DNA from 4 places in the Paenibacillus sp. FSL R5-0766 genome. Region 4 is predicted to be linked to each of the others. Evidence: riboswitches for the same ligand, from Rfam matches in the RefSeq annotation. Region 4 holds a riboswitch; each other region holds the start of a gene.

Region 1 (7,385 bases), 3.4 Mb from region 4:
CGCCAAGCAATTGCAGCCTTTTGGCCAGAATGACATCATCTGAAATATAAGGCAATACCGTGAAGCCCTTTTCAAGCAAAATTTCGCAAGCCTTGTACGTTTCAATCGGATCTGGGAGTAACGTGTTTCCATCTCCGATGACTTCGACTTTTATCATATCACAAAGTCCTGAAGCCCGCGCAAGCTCGGCAATCCGCACCGCCTCTTCCGCAGTGGAAGCCCCCGCCGTATTCGGAAGAAGTGTGTATTTATCCAGATCCAACGTATCCAGGAAATGCTTCTGATTACGTTCCTCCAGATTCAGACGACGAACAGCAAAGGTTAAAACTTCCGTTTCAGATGCTTCCACAGCCTGACTTTGCACTTCCAGATCGGAAAACTTGCCTGTTCCGAGCAACAATCTGGACTCAAACGTATATTTACCAATGTTCAACATCATCAACCGCCTCCTACAAAATGTACAATCTCAATTCGATCGCCTTCTCTTAATGCCGTCGTTTCATGGTACTCGCGGGTTAAAATATGCTTATTCAGCTCTACAACTACAGTCTTGACTTGCAGATCAAAAGATTGAAGCAGTTTATCCACACGATTCAATCTGTCTTCAATCTCCATCCGTTGACCATTAACGATGATATTCACTGCACCACTCCCTTTCTGTTCAATCGCTCAGGGCTCAGCGCCTCAATTCCGAGCTCTTCTGAGCTTTTGCCCACGAGCAATTCAGCGATTAGTCTGCCTGTTATCGCACTGAGCAAAATACCGTTACGGTAATGTCCAAAGGCGGCAAACAGCCCAGGAACACTTTCGCAAGCACCTATATAAGGCAGACCATCCGGAGTTGCCGGCCTTACGCCTGCCCACGCCCGCAAAAATTGTGCTTCTTTCATCCCAGGCACCCAGTGGGTAGCCGCAGTTAATAGCTTCTGAACACCCTGTACAGAAACGTTCAGATCCGTTCTGCCTGGCAGACTGGTTGCCCCGAGCCAAACTTCTCCATTGGCTTTGGGAACTATATAGATATCCTCTGCATACACCGTTCTATCAGGTCTGTACCCTGCATGTTCATCTGAGAACTGAACGGCGGCTATTTCACCTTTTACCGACCACACAGGCAAGCTCAGATTCACATGTCTCATCAACTCTTCACTCTGTAATCCAGCCGCTATAATGACATGTTTGCATCTCATCTCACCGATCGATGTGGTGATTCCCTGCACACCGTGTTCGTTTGCTTGCACACGTATATCCTGTATGTCCTCCATTACCCGTGCTCCCATTGCTTGAGCGGATTCGGCGTATGCCTTCGTTAGGTGGACTGGGAGAATTTCACTCTCGTAAGGTCTGTAATAGGCTCCATACGTATCTCTGTTAAGCCATGATGCCTCCTGCTGCACAACGGAACGATCCCACCACACCTCATCAGCAGAAGTAGACAACGCAGACTTCCGATTGTCCTTATAACTACTTAATTCACTGTATGAACGAAAAGGAGTTAGGAATCCTTGGCGTTGCAGACCAGTCTCTACCTCACTGAGTGTAGCCATCAGCACCTGTTGCTCGGTAAGTAACTGTCTACTCTGCCTGGCAAGCTTAGCCATCAAAGGATGAGCAAAATCTTCACTGTCTGCTGCCAGCATTCCAGCCGCGGCGCACGAAGTTCCTCCCGCGATTGCTGAACGCTCTACCAACAGTACATCTTGTCCACGAGAGGCAAGCTCATAAGCAATGGCACAACCAACGACGCCTCCACCTACAATAATGGTTTCGGCATGAACCTTATCCGGTCTATCAGTAATGATCTTCTTCATCAGCTCATCTCCTTGATTCAGCGGCTCAAACTTTCTGTACCAACGATAGCCTGCCTTAATAATGCAGCCGCCCGATCCGGGGAATCGCTCGCCCATACATTCGAGATCACAGCGACTCCCTGTGCGCCTGCAGAGTGAATAGAGTGAATGTTTCCCGGTTCGATACCCCCAATCGCCATGACAGGAATGGAGACACCAGAGCACACTTCAGCCAGAGCATATAATCCTCTTGGTTCAAGATCAGGCTTACTGTTGGTTGAGTAGACATGCCCGAAGAAAAGGTAATCGACTCCCCGTTCTTCAGCGATTTTTGCCTCATCGATTGAATGAACAGATACACCCAGACGAAGTCGCTGCACATTGCTTATAGCTGCAGGGTTATAGTTACGTATTGCATCTTGCCCCCAATGTACACCGCCATGGATGTCATTCTGTGAAGGCAGCTCTGAACCATTGATAACGATACGACAAGATGGAACGCCAACACCACGCAGACTTTCAGCCCAAGCGATCTTTTGTTGCCACGAGAGTTGTTTCTCTCGTATGTGAATATAGTCCACCCAAGGCCACACGTTCTTTGCAGCTTTTACAAAAGATGCTTGATCCCCTGCACCCGTAGATACAACATGCAGTTCAAATGATCCGTGTACATGTTCATGAGAAAATACCGTACTGTTCATCTCCTTCCAGACATGAATGCTATGAAAACACAAAAAAGCCACTCCCGTAGGGGAGTGGCTGCGTATTAATTATAGGACCAGATGACTGACTGATACATACAGTTCATTTCGTGCAATAAAGCTATAGACTCTATAGCCTTAACGTTATACACGCAACTGCATGTTTCAATTCGTTAAACAGACGGTTGAATCCTTCGAATTGCCGTTTGCTCACGTCATTCACTGAAACGCGCTCGCCACTTCCCTACGCTGGTATGATCCAGATCAGGTGCAAAGGGTCCGGAATCGCATTCTTCCATCTCAGCCGCATCGTGCGGCCCCCCTAGTGTTCATATGAAGTTGTAGCCTATGTTACCATAGACGGATTTTTTTGTCACCGTCATTTCTGTTAAACATTGTCTTGAATCGTCTAGTTTTTCTCAGACCATTCTTCGACATTCCATGTTTTGGTGACCCAACCCTCGTAGAAATCAGGTTCATGAGATACCAGTAACACCGTTCCCTTGAATTCTTGCAAAGCACGCTGCAACTCCGCTTTAGCTGTGACATCCAGATGGTTTGTCGGCTCATCGAATAGAATCCAGTTGCTTTCACGCATCAAGAGTTTGCATAAACGAACCTTGGCTTGCTCTCCACCACTCAGCATGTTAAGCGGACGGGTAATGTGCTCATTTTTCAACCCACAGCGAGCGAGATGTCCTCGGACCTCATTCTGGGTCAAATGTGAAAACTCATTCCAGACATCCTCAATCGGCGTGATATTTCCAGCACGAACTTCCTGCTCAAAATAGGCCGTTTCGAGATAATCTCCCAAAAAGGTCTTTCCACTAAGTGGAGATATTTTGCCCAGGATAGTTTTCAGCAGTGTCGATTTACCCACACCATTACAACCTACGATAGCAATTTTCTCACTACGTTCGATTGTCATTGTCATCTTAGGCAGCAAAGGATACGTATATCCAATTTCAAAATCAATGCCCTCAAAGACCGTTTTGCTGCTCGCACGGGCATCCTTGAATTTGAACGTTGGTTTAGCTGCTTCATCTGGACGATCAATACGTTCAATTCTGTCCAGCTGTTTCTCCCGGCTCTTCGCTCGACCTGAAGTTGAAGCACGTGCCTTGTTACGCTGAATGAAATCTTCCTGTTTCTTGATGTACTCTTGCTGCTTCTCGTATGCATCAATATGCTGGGCTTTATTCATATCAGCCATCTCGAGGAACTTGTTATAGTTCGCTGCATATCTCGTTAATTTGGCAAATTCCAAATGATAAATGACATTTACGACTTCATTCATGAATTCCGTGTCATGGGAGATTAAGAGAAACGCGTGTGGGTAGTCCTTCAGGTAACGTGACAGCCATTCAATGTGCTCTACATCCAGATAGTTGGTCGGCTCATCCAGTAAAAGAGCTGTAGGTTTCTCAAGCAGAAGCTTGGCAAGAAGCACCTTGGTACGTTGTCCACCACTTAGAGCTGCGACATCTCGATCCAGACCAATTGCGGATAAACCAAGACCATTGGCCATCTCTTCCACTTTTACGTCAATCAGATAAAAGTCGCCCTGTTCCAGTTGTTCCTGAATATCGCCCATCTCTTCCAGCAACTGCTCCAGCTTATCTGGATCTGCATCTGCCATCTGGTCCGTAATATTCATCATTTCTTTTTCCAATTCAAGCAACGGAAGGAATGCATCCTTAAGCACGTCACGAATGGTTTTGCCTGGGGTAAGCTTCGTGTGCTGATCCAGATATCCATAACGGACCTTAGGTGTCCATTCCACTTTTCCACTATCTTTAAGCAATTTACCGGTAAGGATGTTCATTAATGTGGATTTACCCACACCATTGGCACCAACAAGTCCTACGCGCTCTCCGGCAAGTAAACGAAACGATACATTTTTAAATAACGTGCGATCTCCAAAATTGTGACTTACGTTCTCTACTGACAATAAACTCATAAGATGAGGTTGCTCCTATCTATTAGACATTACTTTTGTTATTGTTCCGAAACCCTATTCTAGCACAGGTCCAGTCTTTTCTGAAAGTAATGTAAACAGTTCAGGAACCTCTTACATGATTTTGTCATACAGGCTAACCTAACGATTAGAGCATTTATATTCGAAATAGCCTTGTGCAGCTGCTTGTCTTGCGTCTGTGAACACCTCTTCAGCACGGTAACCATTACCACATGTGGAGGGGTAATAGTACCTGATACCCGTTAAAGGATCTACCCCACCTACGATGGCCGTTTTCTTCACAAGTCTGCCTCCACCGATCGCATAATTGTTGATCTTCTGGTCACCCACACCTATACCTTGGATAAAGGCCATAATCCCTATATCGTTAATGGAGTTGTACCATTCTTCCTGCGCAATCAGGGGCATCGTAAAAGTATAGGAAATACCGTTCTTTCTGGCAAACTCATTATGGCGGTTAATCACATCAGCCAGATCATCCTGCACAGTAGTCACAATCCGGCTTTGTCTAACTTGCTCAAATACGCTGGTATTCTGAAGTAAAGGAATCTGTGCGCTTGAGGCCAGTTCTTTTTGAAATCCTTCAATCCATTTCCCTGCGTTTGCGTCATAGGCATATACGTAGTCGTCCAGTGTAAAGTTAATACTGTTACCATTAGAATCTGAATATGTATAAGGTTTCTTGGGGCTCCACACTTGCCTGAAAGAATCTTCAAGGTTACCCGTCATCTCTGTTTCTGTGGACAACATATAATAGCCATCATAATCCAGAATAACCACGGCAGGAATGTAATTAAACATGTTTCGAATAGCTGCGGGATCATCCTGAATCCCCATATTCAAAGCCATCGTCTGAGTAAATGTTAACAAGGCAAGCTCTTTGTCCGCTTTAACAAACTTGGTTGAATCATAACCCGCTTCATCATTTTGTTTCTCATTCTGATGCATGACTGCACCTGCATCCATGACTGCAGTTTGAAGTGCAGATCTGTATCGTTGACCAAGATATTGAGCCTCCTCGGCATCTTGCGTATGGAGTGAGATGATCCAGAAAAGCGGGAAAAAGATCAGCACGAATACAATGGAAAGCTCAGTAATCTTCATTGAGAACCATACCTCCGTATGTTACAAATACCGCTGAAGCCTGAGCCGTACCACTCAACCATTCACGAATGAGCATGGAAGGTGTACGATTTGTATTTTGGAGCGTCACGGTGAAAAAATCCCCTGTGGTCAACGTATATCTTCGGCCAGGATCATCAACCGGTATCACACCTGAGGATGGGAATAGTCTCTCTCGAATCTGAGCTGCATAATATCCATCCTGCACTACCTCATAGGTCCCGGTAAAACTGTTATTGTCCATCGGGTCTGTATAGTGAGGTACATATTTCTTATGTAAATGTTCCATCGACACCTCATACACATTGCCCGTCTGGGCCAGTTGCTCCTCAAACTCAGCCAACATTCGAGGTGAAATATACCCTTTCGTTCGGACAGCATCAACAAAACGTGTTACATTCTGAATAGCCGTCATACGTGCTATATCATCCTGCCGATCGGCTGTTTCAGCAGCTGGGTACACATAGAGCAAAAGGACTGCGAGCAATACGGCAAGCAGCTTGGACGCGGCATTAATCAATTCACACTGGTCTCCTTCCAAAAAACAATCTTGAGCAGTTCTCCAGCTTCATTTCGTATAAACTCCGGTCTGTAGGTGGCATCGAGCTGGACAGGAATCGTCGCTGTTTTGCTGACAAGTGGATCGATCACATACGAAGTCCCATCTACCTCCACAGGAATGCCTGTACCAGTCATCTGCCTCACGGTATGCAACACTTCTGCACCACTATACTGATCCGGATTAGTGGTATGCAGTGTTGTTGTCAGTCGACCTTCCATGCCTGCTGTTGTCTGTACTCTGTCGTTCAAGGCCGCTGATAAAATCTTAACATTCTGTTGCCCGTACAGGCAGGCTGTCAAAAACAGGACAACCGCCGTACAAAACAACATGAGATGCTGTGTATTCCGGGACATGTTATACCAACTCCTGTCAGGATTGCTGGAAGATCAGCCCTCTTACCACGTTAGAACGGTCTTTTACGATAATGGCTTTGAATTTACCACTTGGATTGACATATTGATTGTCTTTTTCACTCATGGTCTGGTTAATAATCCCCACTTTATCGTCGGGTGCAATAACCGAGCCGTAGTCCGCATTATTGAGATCCTGTGAAATATTCAATTGATTACCGTACCATTGACCCGCTTTATTTTTACCTGTAATGACTTGAATACCGAACTGATCCTTGTCCGCATATTTACGCAGCGCATTGGTTACCTGTGATCCACTGATGGTTGTTCCGTCATATACTGTAAATGCAGCCTGGGACAACTCGGTTTGGATATCAGCAAAATTGTTCTGGGCCGTCTTGGTTGCCTCCTGAGCTGAAATAAACAACAGAACTACAATTGTGATCAAAGCGATTGTTAAAAATATCCCTGCTGCCACCTTTAAAGCGCTTGATGCATTGTTCATAATAAATCCTCCCAAGTTATAAGTTATTAAACTATTTCAGACTGTCACACAGATGAATTGTGCTACAGTTTCTGAATTTGCTCATAATAAATGCTCATCTGCAAGAAACTCATACCGACCAATGGAATAACCAGATACAAAAAGATAAGGGCGTACATAGGTGTAAATCCAATAGTTCTCCCCCATGATGCTTTGACATCTATCATTTTGCTGTACTCCTGCTTGCGTTGTTCAAAATAAAATGCCATCATGCTCTCGAGATCATCGAAGGCTTCACGTATTGAGATTTTGCCAAGGGCAAGCTGCAATTTATCAACCAGTCGCTGGAACTCGGGCAAACCCGCCTCTTCCTTTAATTGTTCAAGTGCAAGCTCTGG
Region 2 (7,385 bases), 260 kb from region 4:
TTTGAACCGAATCAGCCTCGGTGATAGGGAAGAGGGCAGATCGGACACTTTTGTCTGCAGCGGGGCTTCGCTCTGGGATGTTGGATACATGAATGCCCCTCCTTTGAAGTTCAGTTGAAGATAACAACGACATGAAAAGAGAATTGCGTCGATTTCAGAGCCTGCTTCAGAGCGATATCTTAATGTAATATATCTTTATCGTATGTTCCAATATAGTCAAAGTCAATTGATTGAGGGCATTTGTTACGCAATTGTTATATAGTTCTTAAGATATATGGGTAACATTACCTTAGTGTGTAAATTACAGGGGATTAAGTCTTATAAAAAGGAAAAATTTACACGTTGGCATATTTTGATTTTGGCTCTTTTTGGTTTACAGATGAGACCGTTTCTCATATAATTTATGTAACCAAGTTTCATGTGATGAAACATGAGGAGGGCATCATGCCATGGAAGATCGCAAGTTAACCGTCCGGGCTGTGGAACGGGCGCTGGATATATTATTATGTTTTACCACACGCAGTGATCTGGGACTCACCGAAATTGCCAGCCAGATTGGCCTGCACAAAAGTACAGTGCACCGTTTGATGGCTACGCTGGAGGATCGAGGGTTCGTGATCCGCGATGCAGCAACAGAGAAGTACAGACTTGGCATCCGAATCTGGGAATTGTCGGCTCACATGTCCCGCAGTGATGATCCCGCTATTCTGCTGCTGCCTGCGATGGAGCGACTGAGAGATCGATTGGGGGAGACCGTGAGTCTGTACCTGCGTGATGGGAGTGAAAGGATACGGATTCAAGCTGTGCAAAGTGATCAGGCGATTCGCCGAGTTGCTCCCGTTGGTGTTAGACTGCCGCTGTCTGTGGGCGCTTCCAGCAAAGTTTTGATGGCGTTTGCCACGGATGAGGATCGTGAAGAACTGATGAATGGGCCTGAATGGCCGGTGTTTATTGATCCGGCGGTGTATTTGGCGCAGATGGGAGATATCCGGGATAACGGATATGCGACGAGTTATGAGGAACGTGAGCCGGGAGCTGCCGCGGTATCTGTACCGATTATGGATCGCAGAGGCAATATTGCAGCCGCACTCTCGGTCTCAGGGCCTGTCAGCCGACTCTCACAGGAGACATTGCATGAATACGCACCTGTGCTAAAGGAAGCGGCTACGCAAATGGGGCTCATGTTATCCTGATGTTGAGGTAAGGTTATTCTCCAATTGAGTTGGTGTTCTGGAATATAAAGGTTGTTTTTATGTTCCGGTTGCGCTACTCTGTTATGGACGGCCCAGCGGAGCCAGCATCATTGAATATGAACTGCGGCATGTGTATGCCGCAACTTGTTAACGTTACTAGGGGAGTCCGAATTGTCCGGACTGAGACGGAATCGCATGAGATTCCGGACCCTTTGCACCTGATCTGGATCATACCAGCGTAGGGAAGTAATCGGCGATATGACCACAACCACCACATGATGTGACCCTTGTAGGGCTCCGTTAAGGAGCTTCATAAAGGTGCATTATTGGTGATGGACATTAAAAGTCGGTTCCTTCGGGGACCGGCTTTTTTATATACAGGGAACAGGCGATATAGCGCGGATTCTATGGGCCTCTTTTTCAATAACCTGCGAAAGTGGGCTTGGATGAGGAGGGAAGTCACCATAGATCCATGATCTGCGGCAGCCTTCGGTCTGTTGTGAACTGTACATAAATAATGTCTCCCCTGGTCTGGTGTAGGATCGCTCTTTCTTCTCTGCATTGCGCATGATTTGGGACAGGTACGTAAGTGACCTAATGATGAAACCAACCAAACAAGCGAACGAACACTGAGGAGGAGACAAGTGAACATGAGTACAAGAAATCAAACGGGACAACAAGCGATGGAACAGGAACATAACGATCAGCAGGTGGAAAAAGAAACAGGGGCGGCCGGACGGGTTCAGCCCTTTCCCGGCAGCCGCAAAGTCTACATTCAGGGCTCACGGCCAGACATTGCTGTTCCTGAACGTGAAATAGCCCTTCATGACACGAATACTCCCCAAGGGGTGGAGCATAACGAACCGCTGCGTGTCTACGATACGAGCGGCCCGATGACCGATCCCGCATTTCATGCGGATATCCGTGCAGGTCTGCCATCCCTGCGCACACGTTGGATCACAGAGCGCGGCGATGTCGAAGCTTACCAAGGCCGTACAGTTAAACCGGAGGATAACGGACTGAAACCCGGAGGGAAGAGAGCCGGCGCTGAAGAGTACCCCGGATTACGAGGCAAACCGCTGCGAGCACAGACAGGCCGCTGTGTGACCCAGATGCACTACGCGAGGCAGGGAGTCATTACGGCAGAGATGGAGTTTGCCGCCATTCGTGAAGGCGTGGAACCGGAATTTGTGCGGCAAGAGCTGGCGAGTGGACGGGCCATCCTGCCGTCTAACATCAATCACCCGGAGAGTGAGCCGATGTTGATCGGTCGTCATTTTCATGTGAAGATCAATGCCAACATTGGCAACTCTGCTGTATCCTCTTCCATCGAGGAAGAGGTCGAGAAGATGACCTGGGCGGTACGCTGGGGATCGGATACGGTGATGGATCTGTCCACAGGCAAAAACATTCATACCACCCGGGAATGGATCATCCGTAATTCACCTGTGCCGATTGGTACGGTGCCGCTGTATCAGGCGCTGGAGAAGGTGAATGGCGAAGCGGAAGCGCTGACCTGGGAGTTATACCGTGACACGCTCATTGAGCAGGCAGAGCAGGGCGTGGACTACTTTACGATTCATGCAGGTGTACTGCTGCGTTATATCCCGATGACGGCCAAGCGGATGACAGGCATTGTGTCTCGCGGTGGGTCCATTATGGCAGCATGGTGTCTAGCGCATCATCAGGAGAATTTTTTGTACACTCATTTTGAAGAAATCTGCGAGATTATGAAAAGGTATGATGTGGCGTTTTCGCTGGGAGATGGACTTCGTCCTGGCAGTATCTACGACGCGAATGATGAAGCACAGATGGCGGAACTGGCTACGCTCGGGGAACTGACGCAGATCGCGTGGAAGCATGATGTGCAGGTGATGATCGAAGGTCCTGGGCATGTGCCGATGCATAAGATCAAGGAGAATGTGGACTTGCAGATGGAGATATGTAAAGAAGCACCGTTCTATACGCTGGGGCCGCTGACGACCGACATTGCCCCGGGTTACGATCACATCACATCCGCCATTGGTGCGGCCATGATTGGCTGGTTCGGCACGTCGATGCTCTGTTATGTTACGCCAAAAGAACATTTGGGCCTGCCCAACAAGGATGATGTGCGGGAAGGGGTCATCGCCTACAAGATCGCGGCCCACGCTGCCGATCTGGCGAAGGGACATCCACGTGCCCAGCGCCGCGATGACGCATTGTCCAAAGCGCGGTTCGAGTTCCGTTGGCGTGACCAGTTCAACCTGTCACTGGACCCTGAACGTGCGCTGTCCTACCATGATGAGACGCTGCCAGCAGAAGGAGCCAAAGAAGCTCACTTCTGCTCCATGTGCGGACCAAAGTTCTGTAGCATGCGCATCACGCAGGACATTCGTGCCTTTGCGGCGGACAAAGGATTGTCCGAGAATGAGGCTGTAGCTGCCGGGATGCAGGAAAAGGCGGAGGAATATCGGACACGCTCCTAGGCGCCGGTACAGCGCAAGCTGGGCAGTCTGACATCGTTTGAAGGTGAGAATACTGCTATCATGTCGACTTTTTCATCTTATTGATCAGCTTCCTGATACTTTTTATCAGCATTATGGTTGATTGTCTAGCAGATGTTTAATAAAATGAATGTAAGTAAACACCAATAAGAGTAGCCAGGCCAATGGCTACTCCTGCACAGCATTTGCGGTGGGTATTCCTCCGAGTGCAGCAAGTTCAGATGAAGTGACCCGTCAGGCCGTCAACCTGTGGCGGGTCACTTCTTTTTACGATCAATGTATGTCAGGAGCGCAATAATTAACATCGCGAACACGATTACATCGTTAAAAGAGAAGTTCATAGGATCACCTCCCACTGGGGGCAAGCCTATTTCCCACCACAGTAGTTTTCACATGTTTTAGCGATTGTAAAATTTCACTTCAAACCAGCCACTACTATCGAGCCAGGCCCAAATTATTCTCCAAATACGTCGCAAGCAATGCCAGCGGGCTATGGATTGGAATACCGCGATCTATTGTAACCTGTGCAGCAGCGGGAGCCATAGACAGTTGGGCTGCCACTACCGTTTTATCCGGATACTGCTCAGCAATCTGATGTAAGCCTTCTCGTACCGCTTCGAGATATCCTTGCTGATCTCCACGCATAATCAACTCAAATGTCCCAGAGATGCACACTGCTTCCGTCTGAGATGTCTTGGCAACGTGTAGTTGCCCATTCTCATCCTCTTGCTGTAATGCCTGATTCACCCGTGCCATCGTTCCTTCAATAGTTGCCGGGTTGGTGAATGCGATGATGTAATCTCCTGGTACTCGCCGCATCTCCTGCAATAACGGATCATCTATGCCGATCACAGGCACAGGGACCTGTGTGGCTTCCTGCTCCAGTACTGTCGCAAACAGAGTACACGTGACCAGAATGGCATGGGCATGACACTCGGCGATCCATTGGAGCGTCTGGGCTACTTTCTTGTGAATGACGACCTCGTTAAAGTCAGCGTCATGTTTAAGACGATCCAGACCTGGATCGACATAATGGACCAATTCAACTTCATAAGGAGCAAGCGTCTCTTCAATTAAGGCGATGTTGGAATAATGAGCGTGAAAACAACCAATGGTGATCATGTGCTAAGTCCCCTTTAACAGTTCGTATATGTCATGGATCTTTTAGATATTTAAACCATTATAGAAACATGCCTGAGAACTGTACAGTCGTTTATGGCTCCACGCCAATAACCGCCCTTCCGCCAAGCTGCGGAAAGACGGTTGATAACCTGACTCGACTAGGGTCGGTCCGGTGTCCATTTTTATCTAAGGGAAGGAGAAGCGTTTTTCTTCGCCATTTTTTGCTGTAAAATTTCATGAAAGGATAGACCTTGAGTGTTCTCATTCTCCTTTTTAGGAGCAGTGGTCGCCGTGTTGCGCGGATATTGGTGGTGGTACGGGATCATTTGCTGAATAGGCATGCGGATCATCTTGGTTCCTCCTTTAAAGCATTTTTTTAAATTATTTATTTCGACTGGTTACCATGCCAGGTGCGCATATAGGTACATGTGACTTGTTAGACGAAATAGATGACTTTAGAATGTAATTCCAATTGGATTGTAGTGATTTTACCCGGTTTTAAGGAGATGTAAACGGTTTTAGGAAAATTCAGGAGTAAAGAACCTGATATGAGAGGTTTGATATGGGAGGATCGAATCGGTTGTTATGTGAATAGTCCCAATTTTAAGGAAGTCAATGGTACCCGCTTATGAGGCATATTGTCTGGTTAAATGATGCAAAGCATGCTAACTAACTTGGTACCATGGTCGGGTTGTTTAGGTGGTAATGTAGTTCCGGATATAACAAAAAGACTGCCGAGCGAACCCGGCAGCTTTCGTGATATGAAAAAGGATGCGAGGAAACTTTGATCCTGTATGAGGTGGCATTGTGTTGGTTTTATCTATTTTGATGAACAGCGATGTATATATCTACTTGTACACTTTCGGGATTCAGGCTGCGTTCATCATATAATTCAAAATCCCCGGTGAACGTACGATCGCTTTGTTTCTCCCATGCCCATACGGCTCCCCAGGCTTCGCCAACAACCTCTGCCATCGCTCCTTTTCTGGAGGTGAATACGGCGTAAGTTGCAGGAGGGAGTAGAATGTCATTCAATCCTTCAGGCAATGATTCGTTCGGACTGACCTCATGCCCTACCAGTATGGTGTATTCTCCGGTTATGCCATCGGTGTAATCCGTGTAACAACCATAGCGAATAACTTCGGGTGCAGGGAGGTGATCTGAGGCAAAATAATTGTTCCAGAGTCCCTGAATACAGCCTTTGCCACTGATCTCAATGGCGTTGGTTGTGCGGGCGGATACGCCAGCAAGACGTTTGCCTGGGAGCGTGACATAACGAACGGGCTGGGCAGAGAACGAATGATCTGTTGTTACCTGACGAGGGTTAGCAGAACTAGTAGTAGAGTTTTCCACAAGAGATTGAGCATGTTGATCCGTTGTATTTGTGCGCCAACGTTTCAAAAAAGGAAGCTGGTTACGCAGCATCGAACGAGCGGATTCCTCGTCCATGCCCTCGTCCTTCAGAATGGCAGTGCACATCTCGGTCATGCCTTCGAGTGACATACCGGGCTGCTCGAACTGACCTTCTTTGTAACAATAGCTACAGTACTCACGGGTTGTGCTTCCATCTGCTTCCGTTCCGAATTGGGCAGGGGTTGTGAGCGGCATGCCGCAGCTTTGACATACAGTGACGTTCATGATTGGTTCCTCCTTGTATATGTACAGATTGAATATATCTGAAGTATACGGGGAGGAACTGGACAGCTGTCTGTCAGGTTTGAGTCGGGGAGATATAATTTTGTACAATTTGCTCCGCGATACGGCAGATTTCATCCCTAATATGCTGAGGTTCCAATACTTCAACATCTGCACCGAAGCCGAGAATGAACCCATATAACCAGCCATCCTCGGGAAAAGCAACTTGGCTAATATAATACCCAGTCCCATCAGGCATGACGTTCTCGATCCCAAACCATTCTTCCGCAATATGACGGACGCGAGCATGGAATTTCAAGGTTAACCTGGCCTGATTGTCCGGACGGCTCCATTCCTGTTGCCAGGGTCTGTCCTGTGGGTTGATGACTTTACGCTCGAAGTGCTCATTAGCAAGCGTGACATCTTGCATACGCACAAGCTTGAACATGCGAAATTGATTCCGCTCGTGGCAAAAAGCATACAGATACCAGGAATGTTTCTTGAGTACGATGGTATGAGGGTCGGCAGTTCGGTGAGTCTGGATACCTTCCGCACTGCAGTAGGTAAAGGTTACGGGTCGTAATTGATCCATACCCTGTTCGATAAGTTCAAGCTTGATTTTCAGCGCTTCGGGATGCGTCCAGGTTGAATAATCCACGATGAATCGATTGGTATTGGCCTGAAAATCGTCATTTTTGGATTCAGGTACGATACTGCTGAGTTTTTCGACCAGAAGCTCACGTGCCGCATTGGCATGGGAAGTAGATACACTGCGCAGTGCAGTGACGATGGAAGCGAGGTCCTTGTCTGTTAATACGTTTCGATCCAGACGGTAACCCTCTGCCAGACCAATCCCGCCGCTTGCCCCTTGATACGTCACCACCGGGATGCCTGCTTGACCCAATGTATCGATATCCCGATAGATGGTCCGGATCGATACTTCGAACAT
Region 3 (7,385 bases), 500 kb from region 4:
TCTTTGGCATTCCAACGCGTCTCCCCCGTTTTATAATCCACAGCCGCCGGGTAGCCATTCTTAATCACATACAACTGATCCTCTTCCACCAGTCCTCGTTCAATCTTGCCCTTGAGCGTCCAGCGTGTTTTGCCTGTCTTGGCATCATACAGGGTGGTTGTAAAATCTTCATATTCTCCGTAATGATTGCCACTCTTGTTCTCACGGATCAACAGCATGCCATCATTCAGCTCCTCAAATCTCTGTCCTACCCGAGCAGGGAATTGGGCAAGCTTTTTCCCCGTGTTCAGATCAAGCAGAAGCCACTGATTATCTAGTGATAGCCATCTTTCAGCATTCGTGGTTGCAAAGGGATCAAGACGTTCAATTCCACCAGTATATGGATCATTCCAAAATTGTTCTATGGTGGATCGTTTGCCCTTCAAGCTCCATACGGTTCGGCCCGATTGCGGATCGACTGCAACCAGCTTATTCTTTTCCCAATACAACACATAAGGGTCATCTGCACTCTTGTTCAATATTTCATAACCCGTAGCCAGTTTTCGCGTCCACAATGTTTTTCCGTTTGCACTGTCCAGAACCGTTAACCAACTGTTGCTTGAGCTCTCAACAACCGGGTTATCCACAACCACAACGTTCTTAGCAGCGGTGATGCCATTTAGTCTAAAATTTTGCTTAGGAGTGTACGTCCACATGACCTTTCCGCTCTTCAAGTTCAGATGACGAATACGATCCACGTATTTTTTCTTGTCAGGGTCATAATCGGTGTAGATTGTAACGTATTGGCGCTCTGCATCCACCTCTGCCTGCTGTCTTCCAAAGCCCCCATTAATCCCCCATAATTTCTGGCCCGAATGTCGGTCAAGAGCATATATGGAACCTTCGTAGTAATCCCCGCTAAATCCACCGTCATCCCCTTTCATCAGGAGTACATCATCCGTGGCTGCTTGTAAAAAAGTGTAGTTAATATCCCCCTGGTTGGTCCATACCGGTTTCCAAGGGATTGTCGTTGGCAGTGTTGTGCCATAGATTTTTGTTGTGAACCCATATTCATCCGCCCGACTGATGTTCCAATCGGAAACGACAGCATTTCGATTATCCTGTGCTAAATTCCAGCGTGTTCTGACCAGTCTGCCATTTCTGTTGAATGTGACCAGAAATTGCGCATCTTCCCGCTCATATCTCCAGGTCTGTCCAATACTCATTGAATCACCCGTGAAATTTAGATTGCTTGAACTCTCTTTCCAATCCGGCTCGCCTAACCACCCAGCCACTTGTTTGGATGTGGTTGCCTTGTTCAGCTTAACATCTGTCAGATGGCGTATAACCGAAGTTGGCAGCGATGCATCCTGTTGGAACCAGCTATCAGCCACATTCATCCGCTGTTCTATAGCCTGTGCCTTGATCCAGAAGAGTCCTGGCCGATACGTGAAGGATTCTTTATTCCAGACTCGTGGGGCAATGGAGACCCCATACCATCCTTTCCACTTTGCAACAATAACAGCCTGATCTGTTAGCGCTTTCTCACTAGACCAGATTGTAGAACTATCTGGAGCCAGATACAGCTTGCTGCCTGATTGGAGCGTGAAGCTTTGGGGAGCTGTTTCCGTCATGCTTCTGCTCTCCTTCAAGGCATACCAACTTGGCAGCCAAAAGTCTCCATGATCGGTTGACTTAAGCTGCACCCACTCGCCTCGAACCGAGGCCAACGTATACTTTTCGTATTTTGATGTATAGTATTCAATCCCCATCTGGTCAGCAGCCACACTGCCGTCCCTTCTGTTTTTGAACAGAGGAATGTCATTCATGAGTGTAACGGGTTCTCCTTGTTTGTAGGCCAACTGTGTTGATAAGACTTGAGAACTTGCCCCCAAGGCTTGTGGTGTTGTAACCAAAGCTTGTCCTCCAAGCACGACCATTTTGGAATCCAGCAGCATCCATCCCGTCAACAGCGCAGCTGATAATCCAGTCATGGTAATCCATTTGTACCCCGTTCTCTGCCTGTCAGGACCCGTCTTCACTCTCGTTCATCCCCATCCATTAGAAGGTATTTCCAATAGAGACGCAGAAAAAAAGGAAAAAGTTACTGTTTACCTCAATATATTTCTATCTATCTCCCAATATTACCTTACATCCACCATCGTAGCATGATAAGGAAAGGTAACCCCGATGTAATAAGCAGCTGTTAAGGTGAGGATATAATAAAATACAAACCACAGATCAGCTCGCGAATAGCCAATCTGAATGTAATACGTTCGGCTCGCGCCATCTGTGAACCCTTTCGCTTCCATCGCTACCGCCATTCGCTGTGCACGGCGAATGCTCTGTGCCAGCAGCGGAATAGCGTAACGCTTGAGTGTACCATACACGTTCCAGCGAGAGCCACGTTGCCGTGTTCCACGTATACGAATAGCGTAACGGAGCGTCTGGAATTCATCCAGCAAAATCGGGATCATGCGCATCGCGGCCAGAAAGCTATAGGCATATTTTGCAGGAAGCCGCCACTGCTGCATCAGGGAATAAAACAGCCTTACCGGCTTCGTTGTCAGTCCGAACAGCAAGCCAGCCGCTGCCATGCTCAACGAGCGAAAACCCAAGTGTAGACCGCGATAGAAACTCTCTTCGGTTATGTGAATCAATCCCCACTTATACCATGTGGTCTCACCCTTACCAAACATCATCATACCTGTAGACGTGGAGATAAACACCAGAATGAATGGTGATGCGTACAGCATCAATCTATACCACGGATGACCTGTCCAGCACAGTAACAGCATCATCGCCAACGCTACGTTGGCCATTACATTCAGATTGTGAATGAGGATAACGATGACAAACATCATCGTCAGAATGATCATCTTTAATCCCGGATTGACGTTATGAAGCCAGGTTTCACGGTGAGGAAACGACAGTTGCATCAGATAACCTCCCCTCATCTACCGTCCAGATTCGGGTGCAATATCTTTTTACAATTTCACGATCATGGGTAACCATAACAATGGCTGTTCCCTCTCTCCGCAATTGCTCCAGCTGTGCTAACATGGCGAACGTATTCCGGGCATCCTGTCCAAAAGTAGGTTCATCCAACAGCAGTATTCGCTGCTCTCTCACCAGTGCAGAGGCAACGCTCAAGCGTCGTTTCTGCCCCATCGATAATTGGTAGGGATGACGCTCGGACAGGTCGATTAGTCCAAATTGATTCAACATATGATCAGTTCTGGCAAGTCTTTCTTCCGTTGTAAGCCTGCCCCCCAGTAATGAGAATTCCACTTCTTCCGCGACCGTGTTGGTCACAAATTGAAACTCCGGGTTCTGAAATACAAACGCAATTCGATCTGCAAGCTGCTCCGTTTTGCCAGAAGGCTGACCTTCCACCTCATAATGACCTGTTGTTTTCAGGATATTCATCAGAGATAACAACAATGAACTCTTGCCTGCTCCATTAGCTCCGACAATACCAATCCAGTCTCCATGCCATACTTTGGCCTGTTCCACCTGAATGAAGGGTGTTTTCCCACGCCATCCGGTGAACTGCTGCAAGTCCAGTGCAGGCTGAGAGGCGGGTGATACAGGTGATAAGGATGAGACGTGAGATATGGGGGATATACCCGGTGTATCGGATAAGCCAGACGATTGCTGTGCTTCCAAACTTGAGATGCCGTGATCCACACACACTTGAAGCTCTCCAGTAGCACTTCCCTCTTCTTCCTTAGCTGCCTGCTCGTGCTCATCCCACACACCCGGATACCAGATTCCATAAGCCTTCAGCTTGCCCCGTTCATCCGTAAATACCTGCTGTGCTGGCCCATCCGCCACAATCTTTCCTTCAGGTGACAACACAATGATGCGGTCGACCATATCCACAATCTCGTTTATTTTGTGTTCAACGATGATGATCGTTTTGTCACTGGCGATCCGTTTGACGGTATCCCATACCTGGGAAGTCCCCTCATCGTCCAGCAGTGCAGTGGGTTCATCCAAAAACAATACCTCCGGGTCCATGGCAAGCATCGAAGCAATTGCAAGACGCTGCTTCATCCCCTGAGACATGGACTGGATCAATACACGATTCTGTTCAAAGGATAACCCCACTTGTTTCAGATAATATTCAATCAGAGCAGGCATCTCTTCACGCGAAATATTTCGGTTTTCCAGAACAAATGCGATCTCTTCATCCGTAAAGGTCATACAGAACTGGGTATCCGGATCTTGAAAGACCACTCCTGCTTGGGCGGGAACCTGAATATCATCACATTTCATCGGAATCTCAACCGAACGTGGTATCAGACCGCTCAGAATTTGCAATAACGTCGATTTACCGGAGCCACTTGGGCCAAGCAACAGCACTTTCTCCCCTTGACGCACAGAAAGAGACAAGCCTTGAAATACCAAGGCTTTCTCTCCCGGGAACTTGCATCTTAGATTAGTTACACTTACCGCTTGCGAATTCCCCTCTCCGCTCATCTAATCCAGCGCCTCATAATCCTGTTTGGATACCGGTCTGAGTGAGCGTGTTACACCGGTCAGTTCCAATGCTTTGGCGAGATAATAAGCGAACACTCCAGCAATCAGAATACTTCCAATGAAGCGGAACCCGATAAATAACGTATAATTCCAGGCCGAGAGTGAATCAATATATCCGTACTGGTAATCCAGCAAAAGCGAAGCCGCTGCAGCTCCTACGGCTGCAAGACAGGTGACAAACAGATTGGTTTTGCGATACAAAAATGCGGCGAAGAATATCTCAGCTCCCAATCCTTGCAACAGACCATACACCAGTGTGGACATGCCCCATTCACTACCCAAGAAAGCACTTACCGTTGAAGCCGCAACTTCGGCAAGAATAGCCACGCCTGGTTTACGAATGATAACAAAAGCAAACGTGCCCGCCATAAACCACATGCCATAGATCATCTGCTCCGCATGAACGCCAAATGGTTTCATCAAGTCATATGTAGGTCCCCATATCTTGTAAATCACCCCAAACACTACTGCGATCACGATGGTTACCAGAATATCCGTTAGTTTCAATCGCTTGTTGCCTGCTGTTGTTGCCATGTTCTCTACGTCCTTCCTTTGTTCCCTGTGGGGGTTGTAAAAGTGTGTGTTCAAAAAGACTGGTTTTCAGTACCAAGAAGATAGGATGAAGCTAGAAATGGAGTAGCCGAGCGTAGGGAAAACTACGTGAGCAACCGCAATGTTTCCAAAGGAAACATACTTCGTAAGCCTCCCGCTTATTTCGGCTGAATTCCATATTCGATGCTGATGATGCCGTCAGGCATCCTTCGTAATCAAAAGCAGACTTTTTGAACAACCTCTAAAAATAAAAGAAAAAGCCTCCCCGATTCCGGGCAGGCCTTACGCACAGTGTACAATCCTCACAATGATGTATTGGATGGATGTCGAAAATACGGAATATCAACCAGCTCTCCTCCGCCCTGGCAGATACACCACCACAGTTCAAAGAGGTCTGTTGTTCATTCCCACAATTCACCCTTACATATTGCAAATCCATGTTCTCTACGCTGGCATTACCCAGATCAGATGTACGGTCAGCGGCACAAGGCCACTCTCTCAGCCCAACTTCATTGAGCTCCCGGTTCACTTATTTCATTGCTTCTAATGTACATCAGATGGGTATTTGTGGCAATCCCTAGAAGAATCATCATGCTTCATTTGGGGTAAAAGGAAGGGGATATCTAACGATTCACTTTCCATAATATGCAACATTTAGGTTATACAGTCCGTCTTAAACATTAGAAGGGAGATTGATACTGATGAAAAATTACAACTCTGTTTGGCAGCTTAAAACATGGAAAATGGTCCTTGCCGCTTCGATACTCACCGCAGGCACGGCACCAGCCTTACTCTCATCCACTGTGGCGGAAGCCGCAGCAACTAAACCTAAACCGACAGCTTATATTAACAATGTTCAAGCTCAATATGATGTTGTCATACGGCAGGGTATTACGTACGTGGCATTGACGGAGCTTCAATTCCTTGGCAACTATACGTTTGGCTACAATAACAAAACAAAAGAGATCAGTATTAGCACAGGCAGCGATAAGTATGTCCTTACACCTAACAGCAAAACAATGAAAAAAAACGGTCAGAATGCGACATTATCCTCCGCGCCGATTCTGGTGAATGGTAAAGCGATGCTTCCGCTCCGTGCCATCGGTGAAGCTTTTGGTGCCAAGGTGCAATGGAACCAGAAGGCCAAGGAAGCTTACATTTACACTACAGATGCTACGATTGTAAAAGAATATAACAGTTCCGATCTGACTGTGGCACGTGAAGCCGCATTGCATCTGCCACGCTTCTCTGAACTGGGACAAGCACGTCTGGACATTCGCAACCCTTTGGGTCCGGTGGATTCCTCCATTGAATACATTTTTGAACAAGGTAAAAAAGATCGTTTCTTCGTTGTTGAGGATAACGATCTGATCAGCTATTATATCCTTAAAAATGGAAGTGCCCTGCTACAATGGCAGGCCAACATCAGCAAAACTGCTGGAACCATCGGAGACCTGTTCTTTATTAAAACCAAAGCCGTTGCTGAAGCAGGGACTCGTCCTTCCGTAGCAGGTCATACACTCGTGTCATTTAAGTACTCTCACATGCTTGAAGAAACCTCTTACGAGATCATGAACAAATTGGGCTCCATCGATACCGGTTCTGTTGCCCCCGAGAAAGGCAAAGTCATTGTTGAAGTTCCGGGAGAAAAATAATTGAGCCTCCGCTATAAAATATTGCTCAGCAGAACTATACTATGACATCTGCATTACAAAAGAGCGTCCCTCAAAGTCAGTGTGGCAATGACCTTGGGACGCTCTTTTTAGCGTTATATTCCAAATTACTTCCAGTCACAAGCGGGGCTTAAACCTTTAACAACTCAAGCGATTCAATCTTCTGTTTAATATTGCGTGTTTCCAGACTGGCTCGTTTTCCCTGAAGCAAACCCCTTGAACAACGTTGGTACTTTGGAATAACGGGTATTCGTAATTTTGCCTTGTGATGTACTGCTGTCTGTACGCATAATCGAATCTTTCACATTGGAAATGTTGGAGTTATCCAGCGTCATGTTAACTGCAAAGGAAGTTCCACCATTTTGGCGAACCAGTTTGCCAATATCGTCTGCACGGAAATTTTTGATGTTAATTGTTCCAGCTGCATTCATCTGGAACACTTTATCATAAGCCTTATACGCTGCCCCACCGGTAATGTTAACCGTTCCGGCAGACTTCAATGTCAGTGCATCCTCACCCACATCCTGCCAGACCACATTCGATATATTACAGTTGCCATAACAGTGAACACCATCAGCAGCTGGTGATCCAATGTTTACGTTTTTGAGCGTGGCCCCTGCCTCCAGACGGAAGACT
Region 4 (7,385 bases):
TTAAACTTAAGCAATTTTTATTGGGGTAAAAACGCGTTCGTATATGCCTTGCTCACATCGATCTGTTCATCCAGCAGTTTTTTGCTAAACATCCAGTCAGTGTAGTTTTGCCACACTTCCTGTTTTTGTTCTCCCCAGCGCGGGGCGTCATCTGTGTACTTTGGACTAAGCCATTTCTGGCTTGCCAGTACCAATTCCTTATCCAGATCCGGTACGGCCTTGATCAGAATGTTTGCTGCGTCTTCGGGATGATCAATTGCGTATTGATACCCTTCGGAGGTGGCTTTCAGGAATGCTTTCACCAACTCGGGGTCGTTTTGGATCGTCTGCTCGTTGGTTACGAGGACAGGCGTGTAGTAATCCAATGCATCTGAATAATCCTTCACATATAACATGTCGATTGGTTCCCCGCGCAGTTCGGCTTCAATACCCGTCCAGGCGTAGAAAATCCACGCAAAATCAATATCCCGTTTCACTGCGGTGAAAAAGTCAGCGTCACCCATGTTAATATTTTTCACTTTCGATACATCAGCTCCGTCGCCTTCCATAATGGATTGCATCACGGCTTCTTCCACAGGGGAACCCCAACCGCCATAGGTTTTACCTTCAAAGTCTTTCGGTGACTTGATATTCCGATCCGCCGGAGCAGCGAAACCAGATGTATTATGCTGAATAACTGCTGCGATGGAGACCAATGGAACACCCTGTGTGCGGGCTTGAGTTACACTCTCCTGATAACTTACGCCAAAAGGCACTTCATTGGAGGCAACCATCGTATCTGCGCCACCGGCACCTGGTTGTACAATCTCCACGTTCAAGCCTTCGGCCTTGTAAAAACCTTGATCTACAGCCGCATACAGGCCGGTATGATTCGTATTTGGTGTCCAGTCGAGCACCACTTTAATATCTTTCAGGGCGGCAGTGTCACCTTCGTTGCTGCTTTCCGTATTTGTGTTGCCGTTCTGCCCAGCTGGGGCAGCTTCTTTGCCACCACATGCGGCTACAGTCACCATAAGCACGCATAAGAGCAACAATCCCATCGTTTTACGCCATTTCATCTGTGGTTCTCTCCTTCGGTATGTCCGGCCGATTGGCCCGGGGTACTCCTTGGCTTCATATCCAATCATCTTGCATAAATCGACAGATTTATACCAGTTGAGATCTGGATAACGTCACTTTTTTTAGCTCTCTGGCTATATAAAAGAACATTAAAAAAGCGTCCCGTATTCCGGGACGCGTGCAGGCGTTAGAGAGGTGGCGTTCAGCCATAGGGCTGTGCCATTTCGATATACTCCGATTCCTACGCTGGCATAATCCAGATCAGGTCTAAGGGTTAGTATCTTGGTGGGATACACTCTCAGCCGGCCAATTCCGACTCCCCTGGGAAACTATGAAGTTACGGGCATTACTAGGTGTAATTATAGGCCAGCAGGTGGAACGTGTCCAGTCAGGAACTGGATGGGGACACGTATGAAATTATCAAACAGGCCGTTATACATATGTATATCAGCCTGTTTAGATGTGTTATTTTCAATAATTATCGTGGCGAATCATATAAGGAAATCTGGCTGATTGCAAAAGCATCGAGTGGGCCATAGCCTCAGTGCTGAGGATCTGGAAGGTTTCCAACAAAAACTTGGATCAAATCCGATGTTTGATATCTCATCGCATCAGGGCTGCTTTCCCTATTTCAGTGATCAGCTTTTGATCGTTTGACCTTGACCGGAGACGCTTGCTTCATTTAAACAACATAATTTAGATACAAAAGGAGATAGTACTGCTATATAAATAATTATTTTTTACATATGGGGGCGTACTGAATGATCCTTAAAACCATATTCGCAATTATTCTGTCCTATTGTGTCTACGTTTTTTTCACAGCTTACCTTTTATTTTTGGTTCCGTCTCCATCTACTATTGAAAATACGGATATGCAAAAATTGTTAACAGCAGGAAGTACGACAGATCGCGTACTGCTCTTGGAGGACGGCTTTCAATCCGGTCAGGTGAGAATCCAGACCATTCGAGAGGCGAAAACAAGCATCGACCTGGCTTATTACTCCATCCAAAAAGGAAAAACATCTCAACTCTTTTTTGCTGCTTTATTCGATGCGGCTGATCGGGGTGTTCATGTTCGAATCATTTTAGACGGGATTTTTCACAACATGCGCGGAGAATTGCGTGATATTCCAGATGCCATTGCAGCTCACCCCAATGTGGAGTTAAGGTATTATGAACCACTCAACATAGTTATGCCATGGACATGGCATAACCGTCTGCATGACAAGATCTTTCTTGTCGACAACACATATGGCATCATTGGCGGCCAAAATATTGGTGATAGATACATGGCATTGCAACCCAAAAAAGACTATGTATTCGATCGGGATGTCCTTGTTTACAATCCAAACCATAATAAAAACAGCACGGTTGTTGAAATGAAAAAATATATAGATCGGTTATGGGAACATCCATTCACCAAACCAGAAAAACATGCCAAACGTCAGCATCATACAAAGGGGTTACAAGAGCTGGATCAGCTGGCTGAGTTATATAAAAAAGCTCAGGCTGAGAGCGATCCTTTTGTTAAAGTGTTGCCGAAGGAATGGGCTCAAGGGGCTCTTCGTTCCGACCACGTCGCTTTCATTCACAATCCAATCCAGAGGCTGTATAAAGACCCGACCATGTGGAGAGCATTTGTTCATTTCGCCAATCAAGCAAAGTCGAAAGTGTACCTTCAGACGCCATATGCCATTCCTACCAAGAAAATGAAGAAAGCCGTACATCTGTCGATGAATCCAAAAGCAGAATGGGTCATGTTAACCAATTCAATCCAGCAGACCCCTAACCCTTTGGCTTTCGCGGGATACTTAAGCTCTAAGAAACGGTTGCTTGATACCAATCTGGCCATTTATGAATACCAAGGCCCTTATTCCATACACGGCAAATCATTTGTCATGGATGATTACCTCAGCATGGTTGGTTCGTATAACCTTGATCCCAGATCCGCCTTTCTAAATACCGAATCTGCTGTGGTCATTTCTGGTTCTGCATTCGCCAACGAACTAACAGAAGCTATGGATATCAAACGTACACTTAGTACACGTGTGAATAAAGGTGAGCAACTAGCAGAATCTACGAATCAGAAAGGCTCTGTTTTCAAACGAATGGCAATCACAGCTTTATCCAAACTGTCTTTTCTCTGGAGATTTCTGTTGTAGGAAAGAACCAGCTATTAGATATAGCTACTTCCATAAATTTTAATTTGGAAAAATCAGATTTGTTCACAGAATGTTCACTTATGTGGAGGGTTTCCTCATCTCTATAATTACGAAGGTAAACAGAGAGGATGAGAGAATTGCCAACAAGCAAGAAGGAACAAATTATTTTCGGATTAATGATGTGTACAGGAATGGTTGTCGTCATGATGACATTCAATTTATGGCATAGTGGGTTACTCGGTAAGATGTCCCCGCTTGAGATACTGCTTCAATTCATATTATGTTTTGTCATCGCGTTTGTGGTAGAGTCCTTCATTGTCGGACCTATAGCGAGAAAGATTGCTTTTTCCTTACCCTTTGACAAGTCCAACAAAATTCTGGGTGTACTCGCCATGTCATTTTTTATGGTGATTGGCATGGTTCTGATCATGTCCTTGTATGGGATGGTTTCAGCATATCTCGCTGATCAATTAAGTGGGTCATCCGTACTCCGTACGTATCTCCATACCATTGCTCGTAACTTCAGCCTTGCGCTTCCATATCAGTTAATCATTCTGGGACCGCTCGTCCGATATGTATTCGGTAAATTCATCAAGGATAACGGGCCCGTAATGCCTGTCGTTAACAAAAGTGTGTGATTCGGCTGGCCCTAAGTATTTCCTGGGCAATCGTGTGCAAATGAATAGATCGTATTCTTACCTGTAATGAAAGGTGATCTGAGGCAAAGATAGGATACTTTCCACCACGATTACAGCGCTAACGAATCGAGAACATCTTATTAGGCCAATTTTTAGGGAATAAAAAATCTAACGAATCTCAGCGGGTTATTATGATAAAAAACTGCAACGAGACCTTGAATTTGAGATAATTATCTATAATAACGTCTCTAGGATTCGTTAGATTTCAAATATCCTAAAATGCAGATAAATAACGTGTGCTAGGTTCTTTATACAAAGTAACGCTACAAAAAAATGTCCACCGTCAGGTCATGACAGTAGACATTACAATTTCTTTAATAGGTATTTCTAATCCTCAGGACTGGATCAACACAGAACTGTTAAGTCGCAGAATTGGCTATATGTTTGTTCTGCCATTGATACGTGATTACGCTAATGACAAGCAGGCCAACTGCAAAGATCGCAAGCATCCATGCAGACTGATTAACCGCCAGATGATCAAGACTCCATCCCGTAGTCAAAGGCAGAATGGCACCGCCAACCCCACCTGAGGCAATCAAAATGCTGGGTGTGGATTCTTCTGTTCCGGGCAGCAGTTTACTGGCAAAGACAAGGGCAATGGAGAATATCCCTGACATCGCCAGTCCAAGCAGTAAGATGATGAGAAATGAAGACCAGATTTGGTTTGTAAATGGAAATACCATTAACAAAAGAACAGATGCAAGACAACTGTACAGAACATAGACGCGGTATTGGAATTTCTCTGCGATATACCCGGCGAAGAGTCGTCCCACGGACATGGCAATCCAGAAACAGGTGACACTAAGGGCTGCTCCGGCTTCCTTCATGTTCATTTTCTCAATCAGGATCGCCGGCATGAAGTTCGCAAGACTCATCTCTGTGCCAACATAGAGGAAGAAGAACAGAACGAATAATACCAGAAGAGTCCTGTTACGGCCACGATAGGTTGGACTGGATGTACTTGCAGATGCGGGATGCATCTCACCCGATGTCCCAGCAGAGTGCGTATTTACGGAAGCATGATTTGAACTCTGTCGCTCCAGAAACTTATCGAGTTCACCGAATGATCCTTTCGCCCAGAAAACAAAGGTCAGCGCTGCGCAGATCGCAACAACGAGAAAGGAGAGACGCCAGTATCCGGCAGCAATCAGACCGCTTGCAATGAGCGGCATGACCATCGCCCCAATCCCGAATAACACTTCCAGTCGACTCATGGCAACGGCTGTATTGTCTTTGATTGCAGCGATGATAATGGTGCCAATAACAGCTTCAACCATTCCGAATCCAAAGCCGGCCGCGGGTGCAATGACGAACATCCAGCCCCATGGTGGCAGCAGCATGTAGGATAATTCTGCAATACAGAGCAACGCTGTGGCGATTAACAGGCCTCCCCGTTTACCAAAGCGTCTGTTCAGCCATGGAGATAACAATACACCACCCAGGAATCCGGCAAATTGAGCAAAGATCAGCGTTCCGCCTTGGCTATAATCTTTGCCGTAATGTTCAAGTGCAACCGGTAGAATGGAACCGAGCACAACGTGGGCAAGTCCAATCAGGAAATAGGACAGACATCCGATCCAAAGTAATTTTTTCATAAAGAACTCCTTCTACTTATATACATAAATTGAGGATCACAATAAAGCGCAATCTTGAAGACAAAGTCTATCATAACAGGACATGTTAAGTTGTGCCATGAATTCCTGATCAATACAGAAGGTTGCAATTAGGTCCGGCGTTCGTATATACTGAGACACAACAATTACAGATCGGAACATGCCGTTGAAGAGCATCCAACTCGGAGGCGTTTTCGCCAGGGGAGCGATATTTCCCCAAGTTAACCGGAACCGCCCGTTATCGCGGACCAAGAGGCTGGAAGCAGGATATCCTGATTCAGCAAGTTGGGTGGCACCGCGAGCAGAGCGCTCCTCGTCCCAAGGGATGAGGGCGCTCTTTGTATTTTTACAGCCAAAGGAGACGGTGACCATGTTAGAAATGAAGTGGATTCGTGCACATGCAGAAGAGGTTCAGGCCGCAGCAGACGGGAAAAAAATCAAGATCAACATTCGCACATTGTTAGAGCGGGATGAAGAACGTAGAACACTTTTGCGGGAAATTGAAGAAGGTCGCAGGTTGCGCAATACGTTATCTGCTGATATTGGCAGACTCATGCAAGCCGGGAATCGGGAACAGGCCGAGGGTTTGCGGGCTCAGGTTAAACAGATCAATGAACAGTTGGAACATGTGGAAGCGAGGCTCGCCCCTGTGCAGGAGGAAGTAACCAAGCTGCAATGGCTGGTACCCAATATCGTATCCCCGGATACCCCCAATGGCTCGTCGGACGCAGACAATGTAGAGCTGCGACGTGTGGGAGAGGTGCCAACGTTCGAGTATAACATCAAAGATCACGTGGAACTTGGGGAGTTGCATGATCTCATCGATATTCCCCGTGGAGTTAAGATTGGCGGGACGCGAAGTTATGTATTAAAAGGTGCTGGCCTGTTATTACATCGGGCAGTACAGCAACTTGCGCTGGATCTGTTGCTGAAGCACGGGTTTACACCGATGGAGGTACCGCTGATGGTCAGGGAGGATGCGTTGGTGAACACCGGATTCTTCCCAACCGGACTAGATCAGGTCTATGAACTCGAAGGGGAGAACAAGTGGCTGGTGGGAACTTCTGAAGTGCCGCTGGTCTCGTATTATGCGGATGAGATTGTCGATGTTCAAGAGCCTGTGAAGCTGGCCGCGGTATCGACGTGTTTCCGCAGTGAAGTTGGCTCCGGCGGACGGGATGTACGCGGATTATACCGTGTGCACCAATTTGCCAAAGTTGAGCAGGTCATTCTCTGTGCTCCTGATGCGGAAGAATCGGAGCGCATGTTGCAAGAGATTACAGGACACGCCGAAGAATTGCTGCAATTACTGGAACTGCCGTATCGTGTTGTCGCTGTATGTACCGGGGATATGTCGCAGAAAACGTACAAACAGTATGACATCGAGACGTGGATGCCAAGCCGCGGTGCATATGGAGAAACGCATTCGTCGTCGAATCTGCATGATTTTCAGGCGCGGCGTTCGAATATTCGTTGCTTGGATGCCGAAGGCAAGTTGGCGTATTGTCACACACTGAATAATACGGCGGTGGCATCGCCGCGTATCCTGATACCGTTGCTTGAGAATCATCAGCAGGAGGATGGAAGCATTCACATTCCGGTAGCCCTGCGGCCCTATATGGGCGGGGCCGAGAGCTTGATTTTGCCAGAGCAGGATGCAGTGAAGTAGAGAGGTTAGGTAACGCTTTAGTAATTCAAAAAGGGGATGTTCCACACGTCATGTTGTATGTGACGATGGAACATCCCCTTTTAAACTGAAATAGTATTTACATAAACCAAGCTCCTACTATGTTGGGCGAGATTCAAAGGTTTTTATAACGATTACACGCTGATCTTATGAATTGTTCCAAGAC

The links. Region 4 has a riboswitch for thiamine pyrophosphate ahead of MKY66_RS02330 (ABC transporter substrate-binding protein). Riboswitches for the same ligand answer to the same signal wherever they lie in the genome.
Region 1: linked by a shared signal. The riboswitch ahead of MKY66_RS17635 (thiamine phosphate synthase) and the one ahead of MKY66_RS02330 (ABC transporter substrate-binding protein) in region 4 are both predicted to bind thiamine pyrophosphate.
Region 2: linked by a shared signal. The riboswitch ahead of thiC (phosphomethylpyrimidine synthase ThiC) and the one ahead of MKY66_RS02330 (ABC transporter substrate-binding protein) in region 4 are both predicted to bind thiamine pyrophosphate.
Region 3: linked by a shared signal. The riboswitch ahead of MKY66_RS04550 (ECF transporter S component) and the one ahead of MKY66_RS02330 (ABC transporter substrate-binding protein) in region 4 are both predicted to bind thiamine pyrophosphate.

The regions. Positions count from the first base shown of each region.
Region 1 covers NZ_CP150227.1:4,109,828-4,117,212, forward strand. The annotation lists gene MKY66_RS17620 (thiazole synthase) at 1-436, opposite strand, end outside; gene thiS (sulfur carrier protein ThiS) at 439-642, opposite strand; gene thiO (glycine oxidase ThiO) at 639-1,811, opposite strand; gene MKY66_RS17635 (thiamine phosphate synthase) at 1,829-2,524, opposite strand; TPP riboswitch at 2,716-2,825, opposite strand; gene MKY66_RS17640 (ABC-F family ATP-binding cassette domain-containing protein) at 2,901-4,451, opposite strand; gene MKY66_RS17645 (hypothetical protein) at 4,590-5,573, opposite strand; gene MKY66_RS17650 (hypothetical protein) at 5,560-6,111, opposite strand; gene MKY66_RS17655 (hypothetical protein) at 6,108-6,506, opposite strand; gene MKY66_RS17660 (hypothetical protein) at 6,523-7,008, opposite strand; gene MKY66_RS17665 (hypothetical protein) at 7,071-7,385, opposite strand, start outside.
Region 2 covers NZ_CP150227.1:758,572-765,956, forward strand. The annotation lists gene MKY66_RS03535 (alpha/beta hydrolase) at 1-90, opposite strand, end outside; gene MKY66_RS03540 (IclR family transcriptional regulator) at 450-1,193, shown strand; TPP riboswitch at 1,342-1,455, shown strand; gene thiC (phosphomethylpyrimidine synthase ThiC) at 1,877-3,661, shown strand; gene MKY66_RS03550 (hypothetical protein) at 4,115-4,801, opposite strand; gene MKY66_RS03555 (hypothetical protein) at 4,984-5,151, opposite strand; gene MKY66_RS03560 (zinc ribbon domain-containing protein) at 5,618-6,439, opposite strand; gene MKY66_RS03565 (YafY family protein) at 6,513-7,385, opposite strand, start outside.
Region 3 covers NZ_CP150227.1:992,374-999,758, reverse strand. The annotation lists gene MKY66_RS04565 (PQQ-binding-like beta-propeller repeat protein) at 1-2,021, opposite strand, end outside; gene MKY66_RS04560 (energy-coupling factor transporter transmembrane component T) at 2,124-2,918, opposite strand; gene MKY66_RS04555 (ABC transporter ATP-binding protein) at 2,893-4,464, opposite strand; gene MKY66_RS04550 (ECF transporter S component) at 4,465-5,058, opposite strand; TPP riboswitch at 5,501-5,611, opposite strand; gene MKY66_RS04545 (copper amine oxidase N-terminal domain-containing protein) at 5,778-6,731, shown strand; gene MKY66_RS04540 (pectate lyase) at 6,917-7,385, opposite strand, start outside.
Region 4 covers NZ_CP150227.1:495,746-503,130, forward strand. The annotation lists gene MKY66_RS02330 (ABC transporter substrate-binding protein) at 18-1,058, opposite strand; TPP riboswitch at 1,280-1,392, opposite strand; gene MKY66_RS02335 (phospholipase D family protein) at 1,932-3,221, shown strand; gene MKY66_RS02340 (hypothetical protein) at 3,425-3,859, shown strand; gene MKY66_RS02345 (MFS transporter) at 4,279-5,514, opposite strand; gene serS (serine--tRNA ligase) at 5,903-7,201, shown strand.